Regions from separate parts of the Corynebacterium casei LMG S-19264 genome, predicted to be linked through region 1. Evidence: predicted binding sites of a transcription regulator. Region 1 holds the regulator's gene; the other holds the start of a gene.
What was found. Region 1 encodes LexA, which represses DNA repair genes until DNA is damaged. Its sites were predicted from a motif close to CGAACANNTGTTCG; they were not measured.
Positions count from the first base shown of each region.

Region 2: a site for LexA is predicted at 1,239-1,252, ahead of CCASEI_RS04390 (HNH endonuclease signature motif containing protein). Genes of this name have one in related genera too.

Region 1 covers NZ_CP004350.1:1,384,609-1,392,173, forward strand. The annotation lists gene ptsP (phosphoenolpyruvate--protein phosphotransferase) at 144-1,823, shown strand; gene CCASEI_RS06400 (DeoR/GlpR family DNA-binding transcription regulator) at 1,908-2,702, opposite strand; gene CCASEI_RS15020 (hypothetical protein) at 2,816-2,956, opposite strand; gene lexA (transcriptional repressor LexA) at 3,107-3,814, opposite strand; gene CCASEI_RS15025 (hypothetical protein) at 4,279-4,506, shown strand; gene nrdR (transcriptional regulator NrdR) at 4,662-5,117, shown strand; gene hrpA (ATP-dependent RNA helicase HrpA) at 5,124-7,565, opposite strand, start outside.
Region 2 covers NZ_CP004350.1:916,634-924,198, reverse strand. The annotation lists gene CCASEI_RS04395 (carboxylesterase family protein) at 1-1,132, shown strand, start outside; gene CCASEI_RS04390 (HNH endonuclease signature motif containing protein) at 1,451-2,920, shown strand; gene idi (isopentenyl-diphosphate Delta-isomerase) at 2,987-3,538, opposite strand; gene CCASEI_RS04380 (hypothetical protein) at 3,538-4,119, opposite strand; gene CCASEI_RS04375 (ABC transporter ATP-binding protein) at 4,248-6,140, shown strand; gene CCASEI_RS04370 (MalY/PatB family protein) at 6,171-7,343, shown strand; gene brnQ (branched-chain amino acid transport system II carrier protein) at 7,470-7,565, shown strand, end outside.

The DNA.
Region 1 (7,565 bases):
GATATTCTGTGGCTAATCTGTGGAATATTGTTTCCCAAACCCATTTACAACTTCACACCTCTAATCCGCATCACTGTTTCGCATGGCGCAGGCATAAAGCGCAGCGCACAGCATGCAAGAAAGACAAGGGAGAAGAACACACCATGTCAAAGTCCATCAACGGTACTGGCGTCGTTGCAGGCGTCGCTTATGCTCCAGCCGTTTGGGTGCGTCCGCGTCCAGAACTTCCGCAACCAGGCCAATCCATCGCGGAAGATGCACGTGACGCCGAATTTGAACGTTTCCAGCAAGCAGCAGAAGTGGTGTCCACACGTCTAAATGACCGTGCCGCACAAGCCGAAGGTCATGCGCAGGAAGTTCTCAACGTGACCGCCGGAATGGTCAAAGACCGTGGGTGGCAAAAGGCCGTCAAGAAGAATATCTTCGGTGGACACAATGCAGAGTATGCGGTTGTCGGCGCGACCGATAAGTTCGTTGCCATGTTTGAGGCCGCTGGTGGCGTCATGGCAGAACGCACGACTGACCTGCGCGATGTGCGCGATCGTGTCATCGCTGAGTTGCGGGGGGAAGAGGAACCGGGCCTTCCTCACATTGAGGGTGAGGCAATTTTGCTTGCCGATGATTTGGCGCCAGCCGACACAGCCACCCTTGATACCTCCCACGTGAAGGCTTTGGTGACTGAGCTTGGTGGCCCAACCAGCCACACCGCGATTATTGCCCGTCAGCTGGATATCCCTTGTATCGTCGCCGTGGGCAAGTCTCTTCGTGAGATTGAAGCGTCGACAGTGCTGTTTATTGATGGTGCTTTGGGCACTGTGAGCACTGACGCTGATGAGAACGAAGCTCGTCAGGCTGTTGAGGAATACAAAGAACGTGCCGAGAAAGTTGCGCAGTGGACCGGTCCCGCGCAGACCAAAGACGGTCACTCCATTCAGGTTCTTGCCAATGTTGCCGATGGCAATGCAGCACGTCTTGCCGCCCAGTCTCAGGCAGAAGGTGTTGGCCTGTACCGCACCGAGCTGTCATTCCTCTCTGCTAGTTCCGAGCCTTCGGTTGATGAGCAAGCCAAGATCTACAGCAAGGTGTTCCAAGCATTCCCTGATTCCAAGGTCGTTGTCCGAACCTTGGATGCGGGCTCTGATAAGCCAATTTCCTATGCAACCTTGAGCGAAGAAGAAAACCCAGCCCTGGGTGTTCGTGGTCTGCGTATTGCACGGGATAACGAGTCTTTGCTGACTCGCCAGCTCGATGCTATCGCCCAAGCCGCAGCAGAGCGTAATGAAGGCGCTCAAACCTGGGTTATGGCACCCATGGTGGCGACTTCCACTGAGGCGAAGTGGTTTGCGGAGCTATGCCGTGAGCGCGGCCTAGTGCCAGGTGCAATGGTTGAAGTTCCAGCTGCTGCTTTGATGGCCGATACCATCATGCCGCACCTGGACTTCGTATCCATCGGTACCAATGACCTCACTCAGTACACAATGGCTGCAGACCGTTTGTCTCCACAGCTGGCATACCTGACGGACCCGTGGCAGCCTGCAGTTCTGCGCTTGATTCAGCACACCTGCATTGGCGGCGTTGACAACAACGTCCCCGTTGGTGTGTGCGGTGAGGCTGCAGCAGACCCACTATTGGCCTGCGTTCTTGTAGGACTTGGCGTCAATTCCTTGTCCGCGGCCTCGACGGCAATCGCTGGCGTGGGTGCTCAGCTCGCTGAAGTGACCCTGGAGCAGTGCCAGAAGATGGCCGAGGCAGCCATCTACTCCGTGGGCGCACCAGAGGCACGCGAAGCTGTCCGCGCACTGTTGGATGAATACAACTCTTAAAACACGAGCTTGAACTCATCACCAACAAGCCGGTCAAAGCAGTAACTGTTCTGCTCTGACCGGCTTGTTTGTTTTAGCGTTTGACTAAGAACGGTGTGCATCAGGAACAACGACTACTTCAATCTCGCGATCACGCAGGGAGTTCAAGAAGACCTCAGATGCGCCGCTATCAGTGATAACGACATCGACCTCAGAAATTGGGGCGAAACTAACTAAGTAGTCCGTGCCCAACTTCGATGAGTCACACAAGACAACTACCTTGTGGGCGTTGGTAACGAAGGCAGACTTGATGGCTGCTTCCTGCGCATCCGCAGTGGACAACCCATGGTCCAAAGTGAGGGCGTTGGTGCCGATGAAAGCGACATCTGCACGAAGCAACGCCATCGTGCGCAGTGCCGTATCGCCCACAACAGCCTGCGTGATGGCGCGAACCGTGCCGCCAAGCAGCTGGACATACTGCACACCGTTATTCGCCAGCGATAATGCAATGGGCAGACTATTCGAGACGATAGACAACTGATGCGCAGCAGGGGATTGACCAATCAGATCCGCCACTGCGCTCGTGGTTGTACCCGCGTCGAGAAAGATACTGCCGTGGCCCTGGGGGAGAAATTCCATAGCGGCACGGGCGATCGCCATCTTTGCGGTGGTTGCTGAACGCAGACGCGTGTCAAGAGTCAATTCAGAAGTTTGGAAAGACTGTGATGCCACGGCGCCACCGTGGACACGATGCACAACGCCTTCTCGGTCGAGTACCGCAAGGTCACGACGGATGGTTTCAGCAGTGACATCGAAGCGCTCAGACAGCTCGGTGACGTTGACACGACCCTCTACTGCAGTCAATGAAGCAATTTGTCGGCGACGCTCCTCAGCGTACATATGGCATTCCCTTCCATCACGGGCCTAGGTCGAATCAGTCAAGGTCAATTCCCCCACCCGATAATGAGATGCGCAAGAAATTTAAACGGAGGGCGGAAATGTGGAGTTATGTCCTAATTTGGCAGCCTTAACTCCAGAATGCCATGGTTTTCAGAACTAAACACAGATTCAGCATCAACGGCATAATCACTTGTAGCCCGCTGTACAGTATTGTTGCTGCTATTAATAGCGGTCAGCGGGTTAATATCGGACACAGAATGTGGGAATACCTGCGATTTAAGAGCCAAAGGAAATTACCCTTTCGGGGGGAGTAGATTTCCGATATCCCACAAACTGAGAACACAAAAAGAGGCCGCGTCCTCCTTGGGTAGAGGGCGCAGCCTAGGTTCTAGCGAGTGCTCGTGTTAAATCTTGCGGATTACAGAGACAACCTTGCCCATAATCTTGGCGTCATCACCTGGAATAGGTGCAAATGCCTCATTGTGGGGAAGTAGCCACACGCCACTGGAGTCCTGGTGGAATTCCTTGACTGTGGCTTCCTCATTGTCCAGGAGTGCCGCGACGAAGTCGCCGGATTCCGCGGTGGGCTGGGAACGGATAATTACCCAGTCGCCGTCAAGGATGGCTGCGTCCTTCATGGATTCGCCAACGACCTTGAGCATGTAGAGCTCGCCCTTGCCCACAATCTCATCGGGGAGAGGGTAGTAGGAGTCCACATTCTCTTCTGCCGTAATCGGAGCACCCGCAGCAATACGACCGACAACCGGGATGTAGCTAACGCCTGCTGCACCTTCCGGAAGGGTGGCGTCAATCGGAGCCTCTGCGGTGCTCTTGCGTCCTGGCTTCGGCTCATCATCCATTGCAAACTGGCGAAGATCCACAGCGCGTGGCTTGTTTGGATCTCGACGAAGGAAGCCCTTCTGCTCCAGCTGGTTCAGCTGGTAAGCAACGGAAGAGGTGGACTGAAGTCCAACCGCGTCACCGATTTCGCGAATGCTTGGCGGATAACCGCGCAAAACAACAGCATCTTTGATGACTTCGAGGATCCGGCGCTGTCGCGGCGACAGCTCGGAAATATCTGGACGGGGAGTAACTCCTCGTGGTTTGGCCATTTTCTTAGCTCCTTGGACATCTAAGCCTGCATCCAAATTGCGTGATGCTTTAGCGGCTTAGTTCGACTGAACTTACGTCAAGTGGACTGCGGGTAATCGGTGAAAGTGAAATAGCTATAAAAGCGATACCGTATTTGTATCACGTTTTTCACCGATGTTCGACTATTTCCGGCTATTTCTGGACAAACTTTCGAAATCCTGTTATAAATCGAACATACAAAGAAAATCGAACAGTTGCGCTAATGGCAAGCTTCAGTGTCTGGATAGATGGATAGTGTTACATGCGTGACCGAAAGGAAATTACTATGGCTATCGCTCTTAACCGCGGAAACGCAAATTCAGCACGTACTTCTACCTTCTCCCCGCATCGCGTGAATCGTGTTCCATCCGTATCTGTGTGGGAACCTTCACTTCGGGAACCGCGTGTAAACAATGTTCGCACTTTAGGGACCGCCCCTAGAACAGTGCAGCGAAACACTTTCGAACATCATGCTTCAAATCCAGAATTATCTACTCCCGAAAATGGTGGACGCGCTGCAAGTGTTCGAAGCAACATCGCGCTGGGCGCAGTATTTGGCGCTGCCGTATTCATGGGCACTCTTTTCGCCGGATTCAATACATCAGAAGAGCCAATGTCGCAGGTTACCTCCGTTAGCAGCTCGCCTGCGGCCGGTGAGGTTATTGCTCGATAAGGTGAGCGACAAAGCATTCGGATTTGTGCAACATCGCTGGCCATAGCGGCACATTGGGCAGTCTGAATAAGTTTTCTTAAGGGCAGTACACTAGTTCTAGTTAAGTATTCATCACGCTTTAATTTGGCGTGAGAATCCCACAGTTAGGACCTTTGGTGTACTGCCCTTTTTGCCATTACGAACAATCCCGTGTGATCGACTCCCGCGTTATCGATGCAGGCTCAGCTATACGCCGTCGCCGTGAGTGCGCCTCATGCCAGGGACGTTTCACCACCATTGAAAAAGCCATCCTCTTGGTGGTCAAGCGTAATGGTTTGGCTGAACCGTTTAGCCGTGACAAACTGATTCGCGGTGTTCGTCGAGCTTGCCAGGGGCGCGACGTCTCCGATGATGCTTTGAAGCGCCTAGCGCAGGAGGTAGAGGAGCGGGTGCGTAGTCACGGCAGCTCCCAGGTCAACGCTAATGATGTCGGCCTAGCCATCCTGGAGCCGCTCCGCGACTTGGATGAGGTTGCGTATTTGCGCTTTGCTTCCGTCTACAAGTCTTTCGATAGCGCGGATGACTTCGAGTCTGAGATTCGCCTCATGCGTCGCCGCGAACGCGACGTTTGATTATCGTTAGAGCTTGTCGACGGCCTTTTGGATTCGGCGTAACGAGACCGCGTGAGCGGTTCCAAGGCGTTGTGCGAAGAGGGAAACGCGGAGCTCTTCGATCATCCAACGGATGTCTTTGACCTCCCGTGACTTCGCACGACCGGCCGGTAGATTGCGCAGCCTGTTGTTGAGGTATGCATGAGCATTTTCTACTTCTGCTTGGCGGTCCGCGTCTTTGTCTGGGTCAATTCCCATCTCATCCATTCGGATATTCATGGCCTGCAGATACCTCGGTAGGTGCTTGAGATGCTGGATGCCGTGGACCGTAATGGCATGCTTCGGGAGCAAGAAGTCCAGCTGCTTCTTCATGTCATCAATAGCTGGGCCGGTCCACTTCTTGAGCTCATCACTAACATGAGCAAACTGCACCATTGCCGGAGCCAGAGCGACAATGGATTGGCGAACACGCACTGGAACTTCCGGCTTCACCTTCATTTTGAGTTCTTGGAACTCATCAGGCGAGCGCACTGGACCGCCTGATTCCATCATGACATCGCGGATGGCAGCGACTCGAGCATCATTGACTAACTCTTCAGCACCGTAGTTGTCGATGGCAACACGTTGCTGCAAGGGCAGGCCCTTGACCATCTGCGTCGTATTGACGGTGATATCGCGCATGAGCAAAGTCAGCGTCGTCGTAATCATCGCCGAATCCGCAGCTGCTTTAGTCGCGTGCACTTTGACCTCAACGCCATCTGGGGTGGCAACCAGCGCGGGATAAGCAACCACATCATGGCCATCAACAACGGTTGCCACTTCTTCCTCGATCTCACCAATCGTGTCAGTCGTCCATTCGGATACAGCTGCAGACTCCTTGGCACGGCCCAATTGTGACACCGAAGAGGTAATCGATCCAGCTTGGCGCTTGACCAGCAGCGCCAAATCTCGATCTGAGTCGATGATGTCGCCCTTCTTGTCCACCGCAGCGAAGTTGAACTTCAGGTGAGGCGGTAGTGCTTCTGGACGGAAATCAGATGCAGAGATGCCCGATCCGCCGAGTTCGCGCAATACATCAGAAAGCTGTTGGACCAAACTGCCCTGATATGGAATGAGTTTGTCCATCGCCCGACTAGCGAACTCTGGAACCGGGACGACAGAGCGACGCAGAGCCTTAGGAAGGGTGCGCAGTAACTCCGTGACAAGTTCTTCGCGAAGTCCCGGCACCAGCCAATCGAAATGTTCTTTCTCCAGCCCCGCCAGCAGCGGAACCGGAATCATCAAGGTCACACCATCGAGAGGGTCGCCCGGCTCAAAACGATAAGTCAGCTCATAGTCAATCGAGCCCTGCTTCCAGTGATCAGGGAACGCTTCTTCGGTGACCGCCGAATCATCATTGATGAGGCTTTCGGGATCAAAATCTAGAAGTGTTGGATTCTTATGACGCTCCTTCTTCCACCACGTGTCAAAGTTGCGGCCTGTGGTTGCTTTGGCAGGCAGTCTCTGGTCGTAGAAATCGAAGAGCGTATCTTCATCCACAACAATTCCGCGGCGACGCGCCCTTTCCTCATACTGGCTCGCGTCCTCGAGCTTCTTCACGTTGTCATGGAAGAAGTGGTGGTGCGTGTTCCAATTGCCGCCAATGAGCGCCTCGCGGATAAACATGTCCCGGGCAGCTACAGGGGCGATGCGGTGATAAGGCACGCTGCGATCGGCCACCACGGTGACCCCGTAGAGAGTTGAGCGCTGCGTAGCCATCGCGGCAGCACGCTTGCTCGACCACGTAGGTTCCGAATAGTTATGTCGCAGCAGCTTCTCCGCAAGCTTTTCTACCCAAGCCGGATCAATCTTGGCAACATCGCGAGCCCACAAACGTGAAGTCTCCACGAGCTCAGCCGCCATGATGAACTCAGGCGGCTTCTTCGCCAGGGCAGAACCGGGGAAGATGAGGAACTTGGTGTTGCGTGTGCCGAAGAACTCCTTTGAGTTCCCGTCGCGTGCGCCAATATTGGACAGTAGGCCAGACAGCAGCGACTGGTGAATGCTGTCCTCTTGGCGTTGAGTTTGAGTAGCCGTCCAGCCCATCTGCTTGGTGACATTCTGGAGCTGTCGCACCAGATCGAACCATTCGCGGATGCGCATGTAGTGCAAGAACTCTTTCTTCATACGCTTGCGGAATGCATTTCCCGACATTTCATCGCGGGAGTCCTGGATGTAATCCCACAACTTCAGCATGGAGATGAAATCTGAGGTCTTGTCCTTAAACCGAGCATGCGCCTGGTCGGCTTGGGCCTGGAACTCGAGTGGGCGCTCGCGAACATCTTGCACTGTCATCGCAGCCACGATGACGGTCACGTCGCTCAGAGCACCGAGTTTCTGTGCCTCGACAAGCATACGTGCCATTCGCGGATCCACAGGAATGCGCGCTAAGTCTTGACCAATCTCAGTAAGTTTGGGCAGCCCTTCGTC
Region 2 (7,565 bases), 470 kb from region 1:
CGCTGACTACCCAGTGCTGGTCTATATTCACGGCGGCCGTTTTGAGTCCGGCACCCACGAAGACCCGCGCGCGGAAGGCACCGCGAATGCCCACCAAGGTGTAGTCCAGGTGCAGCTGGGCTACCGCGTCGGGTTTGAGGGACTCGCACAATTCAAGGGCGATGAGCCACATTCCTACCGCGGCATCGATGACTGCCAGATGGGTCTGGAATGGATTCAGAAAAACATCGAAGCTTTCGGCGGCGACCCCACCAATGTCACCGTTGTTGGCCAGTCCGCCGGTGCGACCACCGCGCTGTGGCTGATGCGCAAAGACCACTACCGCGGCAGCTTCCGCCGCGTCATTGCCATTTCCCCGTGCTACCCGCGTCATTCTTTCTCCCAACGCAAAGGCACGCTGCGCACTTTCTTTGGCAAGCCCATCACCCGTGAGGCTTTTGAGAAGGCCTCTCCAAAACGCCTTGCCCGCACCTTCAAGCTTTTCCGCACGCGCTATCTACTGGACATGGCGCTGGGCCCTGCACCTTTCGATCCCAATGAGCTTGCTGATGTCCCAGTGCTCCTAGCCTCCACCCGTGACGAGTTCTACCACGACATCGGCGGCAAATGGGCCGATAATCTGAAAGATGGCTGGTTCAAACGCTGGATCATCAAGAAGGCCATCATCTTGATGGGCATGCGCAAAGAGTCCTATGACCTGTGGAAGTATGAGGCTGAAAAGATCGACCCAGACCGCATCATGGGCCGCAGCATCGGCGATACCCAAATCCGCCGCTGGGTCGCATGGGCCGGTGATGCCGCTCAAGGCCAGACCTGGATGCTGGAATTTACCAAGTCCACCAAGCCAGCGCTGCACTGCGATGAACTGCGCTACCTCTTCGGCGTACACGGCGTTGACATCCGCGATGAAAAGAAGGCGGAGACCTCCCGCAAGCTCAACAACTGGGTCCAGTCCTTCATCAAAACCGGCAAACCAGAAGGCCTTCCGCCCTACCGCGCCACGTCCGAAGAGGACAAGCGCACAGTGATGACCTTCAACCTCGAAACCGGCGAGCAAAAGCTTGAAAAAGGCACGCTGGATTACCTCTACAACGCATACCCCATGAATGTTGAGGAAATAGACCGCAATTAGCACTTGCCGATGAGAACCTGAGCGCACACTGCGCTTGGGTTCTTTTGTCTTACACGGTCATACTGCATGAACGCAGGGCGTCGAAACTTTGATAACGAAACGGTTTCGATTGTTTGTTCGACTGGATTTGTGGTGTCCGGTGCTCGTATTATGGTTATAGAAAACCAGTTCTAAACAGATGAGAAAGTTATGAGCACACCCTTTTATGCAGTTTGTAACCATAATAAACCGTTAGCCCAACTCTATTTATCCACCCGCCGCGCAGAATACGCCGCGTGGTTAAAGCTAATTCCAGCGTTAGAAGAAGATTTCGAACTCGTGACCGAACAGTGCGCCCGGCACTGCGGTCAAAGCCCGAACACGGTCACTAAAACACTGTTGGCATTGCAGCGTTTAACGCGTGAGCTACCACAGTTATATGCGGTGCTTGAACAGCACTGGCATCTGGATTTCCCACGTATCGTCGCTATCGATACCGCGATGTCCAAACTGGGGCCGGATGCTGGGGAAGAGGTTATTTCTGAGATTGATGCCAAAATAGCCCGGTATCTCACCCCACGTATCGAAAACCAGCAACTTCCCACCCCAGACCGTATCGCCCAACGTGTGCGCCAGTTAGTTAACGAGTTTGATGACCGGATACCGGTTAAAGATCCACGACCCCAGCGCCGCGCGGTGAAAAGCAAACTCACCGCTAACTCGTCCTCATTGGCGGTCGAAGCACCGCATGATGAGATTCAAAAAGCAGAAGACTGTATTAAAGCCACCGCCACCGCACTCGGTATTTCCCGTGCCGAAGCCATGCTCCAGGTCTTAAGCGGTGACTACCCGGCCAAGGATGCGGTGACCAAGCTGGTGTTGTTTACCGCGAAAGACATCGAGAACGCACCAGCCTATTTACAAGGTGTTGGTTGGGTGGGCCCTGAAACCGTGGAAAAGCTCCGCGAAGGCGCTACCTTCATCGACGCGGATGAGGCTGCGCACGCTGAAACCGCAAGCTATCAGCCCACCGATGCAATACGTACGTTTGTCGAAGGTCGTGATGGGACCTGTCGTTGGCCAGGCTGCAATGTTGCCGCACACAACTGCCAACTCGATCACCGCCACAACTATGCAGAAGGCGGACCCACCTCACCAGCAAACCTGTTTGCACTGTGTCAGCACCACCACAACATTAAGACTGATACCCGCGCGATGTACATCGTCGACCCGATATCGGATGTTGTCTACTGGTTGTTTGAAGACGGCTCCTGGGTCTCAGATACCGCACAAGACGGTCCGATCGGTACCGGTGCAAAGCGCTGGCTGCAGACCTTCGAGCAAAAAATTGCCGCACGGCGCAAAAACGCGCAAGACAGAGCGCATGAGCTGGCCGATGATATCGATGAGTATTACACACAGCGCGCTGAAGCAGATAGGCGCGAGCAAGACCACCGCGACATTATCGATGAACTCTGGGTCGATGACGTGAAACTTGCTCAAGCGCTCATGCGCGAAGGAAACCTACACGGTAATAACCCACTACTGGCTAATGACAATGTGTTCATGCTGCTAGAAGCCATACACAAACTAGGCATCGACCTAGATGTCAGTGACGATATCGCACCATGGGCCCGGATCCAGAAGAAGAAACTCGAGCACGAACGTGAAGAAAACGAACGCCGAATACTAAAAGAAGCCGAAAAGCTCGCACAAGAACTCGCCTACAAAATCACGAAACAAAAAGAACAAGAAGAAACCGAGCAAACAGTCAAGACTCCCACCAGCCCAGAAGACCCACCGTTCTAAACCCCTTCAAGAAATTTCGCAAAAACACGAAATCTTTCCTAGGGCTAAGACGGAGTCAAGCGTCGGTCAAGAAAGCGTGGCAGTGAGCGCTTTCTGGAGTTCGTCGAATGCGAGCTCTTCCACCATCCATGGTGAGAATACGCCGGGAGCGGCCTTAACGGCGGCGATTACTTGGTCGATGTCGACCCAGAGTTGGGAATCAACTTCCGCGGGGTTGGGTTCGTACTCGGCACCGGATTTGAGGGTGGTGATGAAGACCGGGCAAATTTCATTTTCCACGATGCCAGAGGAATCCACGGCGCGGTAGGAGAAATCAGGCAGGACTTCTTGTGGTTCTTCGAGGTCAGCTGGGTTGATGCCCAGCTCAAACTCGGCGCGGCGCAGGACTGCTTCGGCGTTGGTTTCACCAGGTGCAGGGTGGCCGCAGAAAGAGTTGGTCCACACACCCGGCCAGGTCTGCTTGGTCAGTGCGCGGCGGGTGAGCAGCACCTGGCCATCGCGAACCAGCCAGGCAGAGAATGCAAAATGCAGAGGGGTGTTGGCGGTGTGCACCACCAGCTTGTTTTCAGTGCCGGCAGGTTGACCGTTTTCATCCGCGAGGATGACTACTTCTTCCATCATAGGTTCATGTCTCCTTCCCACACGACGTTGCCGATGCTCAAGCGCGCATTCCACAGGTTGCCCGGCGCGACATCGAAGCGGTATTGCAGGTTGGTGGTCGCGCCAGCACCGAGTGGGCGGTCCAGGCCAGGTGCCATCAGGTTGGTGTTGACCTCTGGGTCATAAGGCAAAAGGTCAATGCCGGTCCAGCCGCCGTTGCCGTCGGCGACTTCGAGGACGGGGTCGGAAATGGCATCGGCAGGCAAGGGCAAATCATTGTTGTTGCGAACCTTGATGGTTAATACGGAGCCGGTGATGTTGTCCTGGTGCACGCCTTGATTCCACCAGGTCACGCCGTAGCCTTCGTCCTCCACCGGGTTGGTCAAGTCACCGGTGACTAGCTCATCATCGGTGTCTTCCGGCTGGTATTGGGGAACTTCAGAAGTCTCCACCACCAGGTCCTCATCGGAGCCCAAGCCGGAGGGCTCAGGGTCAAAAAAGGAACAGCCCGCGAGGGCTACACCAGCGATGGAAATGCTGGCGATGGTGGATAAAACGGCGCGGGATGATGGCACTGGAGGACGTTTCCCTTCTGACATGACGCAAACTTCTTAAACCGCAGCTTAGTCTACCCACTCACAAACCAAGGCATCGATTGCGCAAAGATGGCATACTTTCCTGTCTGGATATCCCCATGTCTTAAATTAAATCTCTGGAGTATTAGTTCGTGAACTCTCTGGCCAAAATTTTGAAGAATGCGCAAGCATTGTGGCCCTTTTATGTTGGAGTTATTATCACCTCGGCCGTTGGTGCGGCCTTGGCGTTGGCTTCCCCTTTTCTTGTCCGCGAAGCGACGGACACCATTGTTGAATCCCTCGATGGCGGCTTGTCCGTTTCCACGGCGTTGGCTACCGTGTTGGGCTTTGCTTTGTTGCTTTTGCTTGCCGATGCCTTAAACGGCGTTGTTTCCAACGTCGGCGGCTACATCGGCGATGTGATGATTTCTCGCCTGCGGCAGATTCTGTCCACCCGCTATTATGCGAAGCTGCTGAGCTTGCCGCAGGGTTATTACGATAACCAGGTCACTGGCACCATCATTGCGCGCCTGGACCGCTCAATCATGTTCATCACGCAGTTTCTGCAGTCTTTCTCTAATAACTTCTTCACGATGATCATTCAGGTCGTCGCCATTTTGATCATCACGGCCTTCTATTACTGGCCGCTGGCCATCTTGTTGGCGATCTTGTTCCCCATTTACATGTGGCTGACGGCGCTGACTTCGAAGCGCTGGTTGAAGTTTGAGAAGACCAAGAACGAGCACATCGATGTTGCCAATGGCCGCTTTGCTGAGGTGGTTGGGCAGATGAAGGTGACCAAGTCCTTTGTGGCCGAAGTCCGGGAACTGGATGTCTTTTCCAAGCACTACGCAGGCTTTGTGGACACCACCCGCCCGCAGTCGCGTTGGTGGCACGTCATGGACACTTTCCGTTCCGTAGCGATGGCGGTTGTCTTCTTCGGTATCTACGCCGTGATTTTCTGGCGCACCTTAGAGGGGCATTTCTCCATCGGTGACATGGTCATGCTGATTCAGATGGTCACCATGGCTAAGCAGCCGGTGTTCATGATGAGCTGGATGGTTGATACTGCGCAGCGCGCCATCGGCGGCTCCCGCGAGTACTTCCAGGTCATGGAACAAGAAGTAGAACCCACCGTGGATAAGACCTTGGTGGAGGCAACCCGTGCAATCAATGAGCCACAGCTCAACACCACCCAGGTGAAGCCATTGCCATTGCCTGCCGATGCCTCCTCGCCGATCTTCTCCTTCGACGATGTCACCTTCGCCTATGAAGAAGACAAGCCCGTGATTAAGGGCGTGAGCTTTAACGCGCGCAAGGGCGAAAAGGTGGCTTTGGTGGGTGAGTCCGGCGGCGGCAAGTCCACGCTGGTCAACCTCATGTTGGGCTTGTACCACCCAAGCCACGGCACCTTGAATGTGCTGGGGCACGATGCGAGTGAGCTGACGGCTGCGCGCCTGCGTGCCTCAGTCGGCGTGGTCTTCCAGGAGGCGTTCTTGTTCTCTGGTTCTATTCGCGAAAACATTGCCTACGGCAAGCCGGGTGCGAGCGATGAAGAGATTATCGAGGTTGCCAAACGCGCCAATGCCCACGAATTTATTCAGGCCTTCCCTAATGGTTATGAGACCGTCATTGGTGAGCGTGGTCTGCGCCTGTCTGGCGGGCAGAAACAGCGCGTGGCAGTAGCGCGCGTGATGCTTAAAGACGCCCCAATCCTGGTGCTCGATGAGGCTACCTCTGCGTTGGATACCAAGTCTGAACGTGCAGTTCAGGCTGGTCTGGAAGAGCTCATGAAAGACCGCACCACGCTGATCATTGCCCACCGCCTGTCCACCATTGCGAACGTGGACACCATTATCACCTTGGACAAGGGCGTGGTGGATGAGAAGGGATCGCCGGAGTATCTGTCCACCACCGGCGGTATTTATGCGCAGTTGCTCAAGCTCACCGCCTCGACATCGGCAGCCGACCGCGCCAGGTTGAAGAAGTTCGGCTTCTCCCGTGAGTCTGAGACGAGAGACGAAGAAGTAGAGCACGAGGACTAAGCTGCGCGCGGGAGTACTAGGGTAGAAATCATGAAGTTTCCTACTCAAGATGAATTACGTGCCCGATTTACCCGCAAGTGGACTCAATTTGAGCCCGATGTACTCCCCCTGTTTATTGCGGAGTCTGACTTCCCCACCGCGCCGGCGGTGAAAAAGGTAATCCTGGATTACACCGAGCGTGAATGCTTCGGCTACAGCCCAGCGGCCAACGCTGTTGGTCTCGGTGAGGCGGTCGCTGATTTCCATGACGCTCGCTATGGCTGGCGTCCTGACGCTAAGAAGGTCTTCTGGATTGGTGACGTTGTCCGTGGCCTGCTGCTGGGAATCCAGTACTTCACTCGTCCTGATTCCCCAGTGGTTGTGCCGCTGCCGGCTTATCCACCATTCCTCGAGCTGCCTGAGACTGCTGGACGTGAGCGTATTGATGTCGGCATTAGCCCAGCCAACGGTGACTTGAAGGAAGGCGAAAAGCCGCGCTTAGACCTCGAGGCAATTGAAAAGGCGTTTGCGGAAGGCGCCGGCTCCATTCTGTTGGCAAATCCGTTCAACCCTTTGGGCTATGTCTTTGATGAAGAGCACTTGAGTGAGCTCGTTGCCCTCGCCGATAAATATGATGCCCGCATCCTATCTGATGAGATTCACGCGCCGTTGGTTTACGAGGGCCAGCACATCTCCATCGCGGGCCTATCAGAGACCGCGGCGCGCGTGACGATGACCGTGACTGCAACGTCCAAGGCATGGAACTTCGCTGGCCTCAAGTGCGCGCAGATTATCTTCTCCAATGACAAGGACGTAGAAATCTGGAACAGCTTGCCTCACGTTGCCCAAGACGGCGTGGGCACCCTGGGCATCATCGCCGCTGAAGCTGCATACCGCGACGGCATCTCCCACTTGGAAGAAGAAGTGGACTACCTGCGCGAGACCCGCGACTGGCTGGTAGAAGAGCTGCCAAAGCGCATTCCAGGGCTCATTACTTCCCGTCCTGATTCCACCTATCTGATGTGGCTGGACTTCCGGAACACCGCAATTGGGGACAAAGAATACCCAGCCGCGTGGCTCATCCAGCATGCGCGCGTGGCCTTCAATGAGGGCCTGACCTTCGGCGATATTGGCGCTGGTCAGGCTCGCCTGAACTTCGCTACCTCGCGGGAGATTCTGGAAGAGGCCATCGACCGCGTGGCCACTGCGATTGAAAAGGCATGAGATTAACAGCCCCCGTATTGCTATCTCACAGCACGGAATGTAATATCCCACACACTGGATAAGTGCAAGAAGCTGCGCTTATTAAATTCACTGTAACTTTCTACATTCCAAAGGACGGGCACTTCAATGTCAGACACCGTCGCATCACCCGCGAAGTCCAAGTCGGCTTCGCCGCTGATCACCATCCTCATTGCATCGCTGATGCTTTTCTCGATGTTCTTT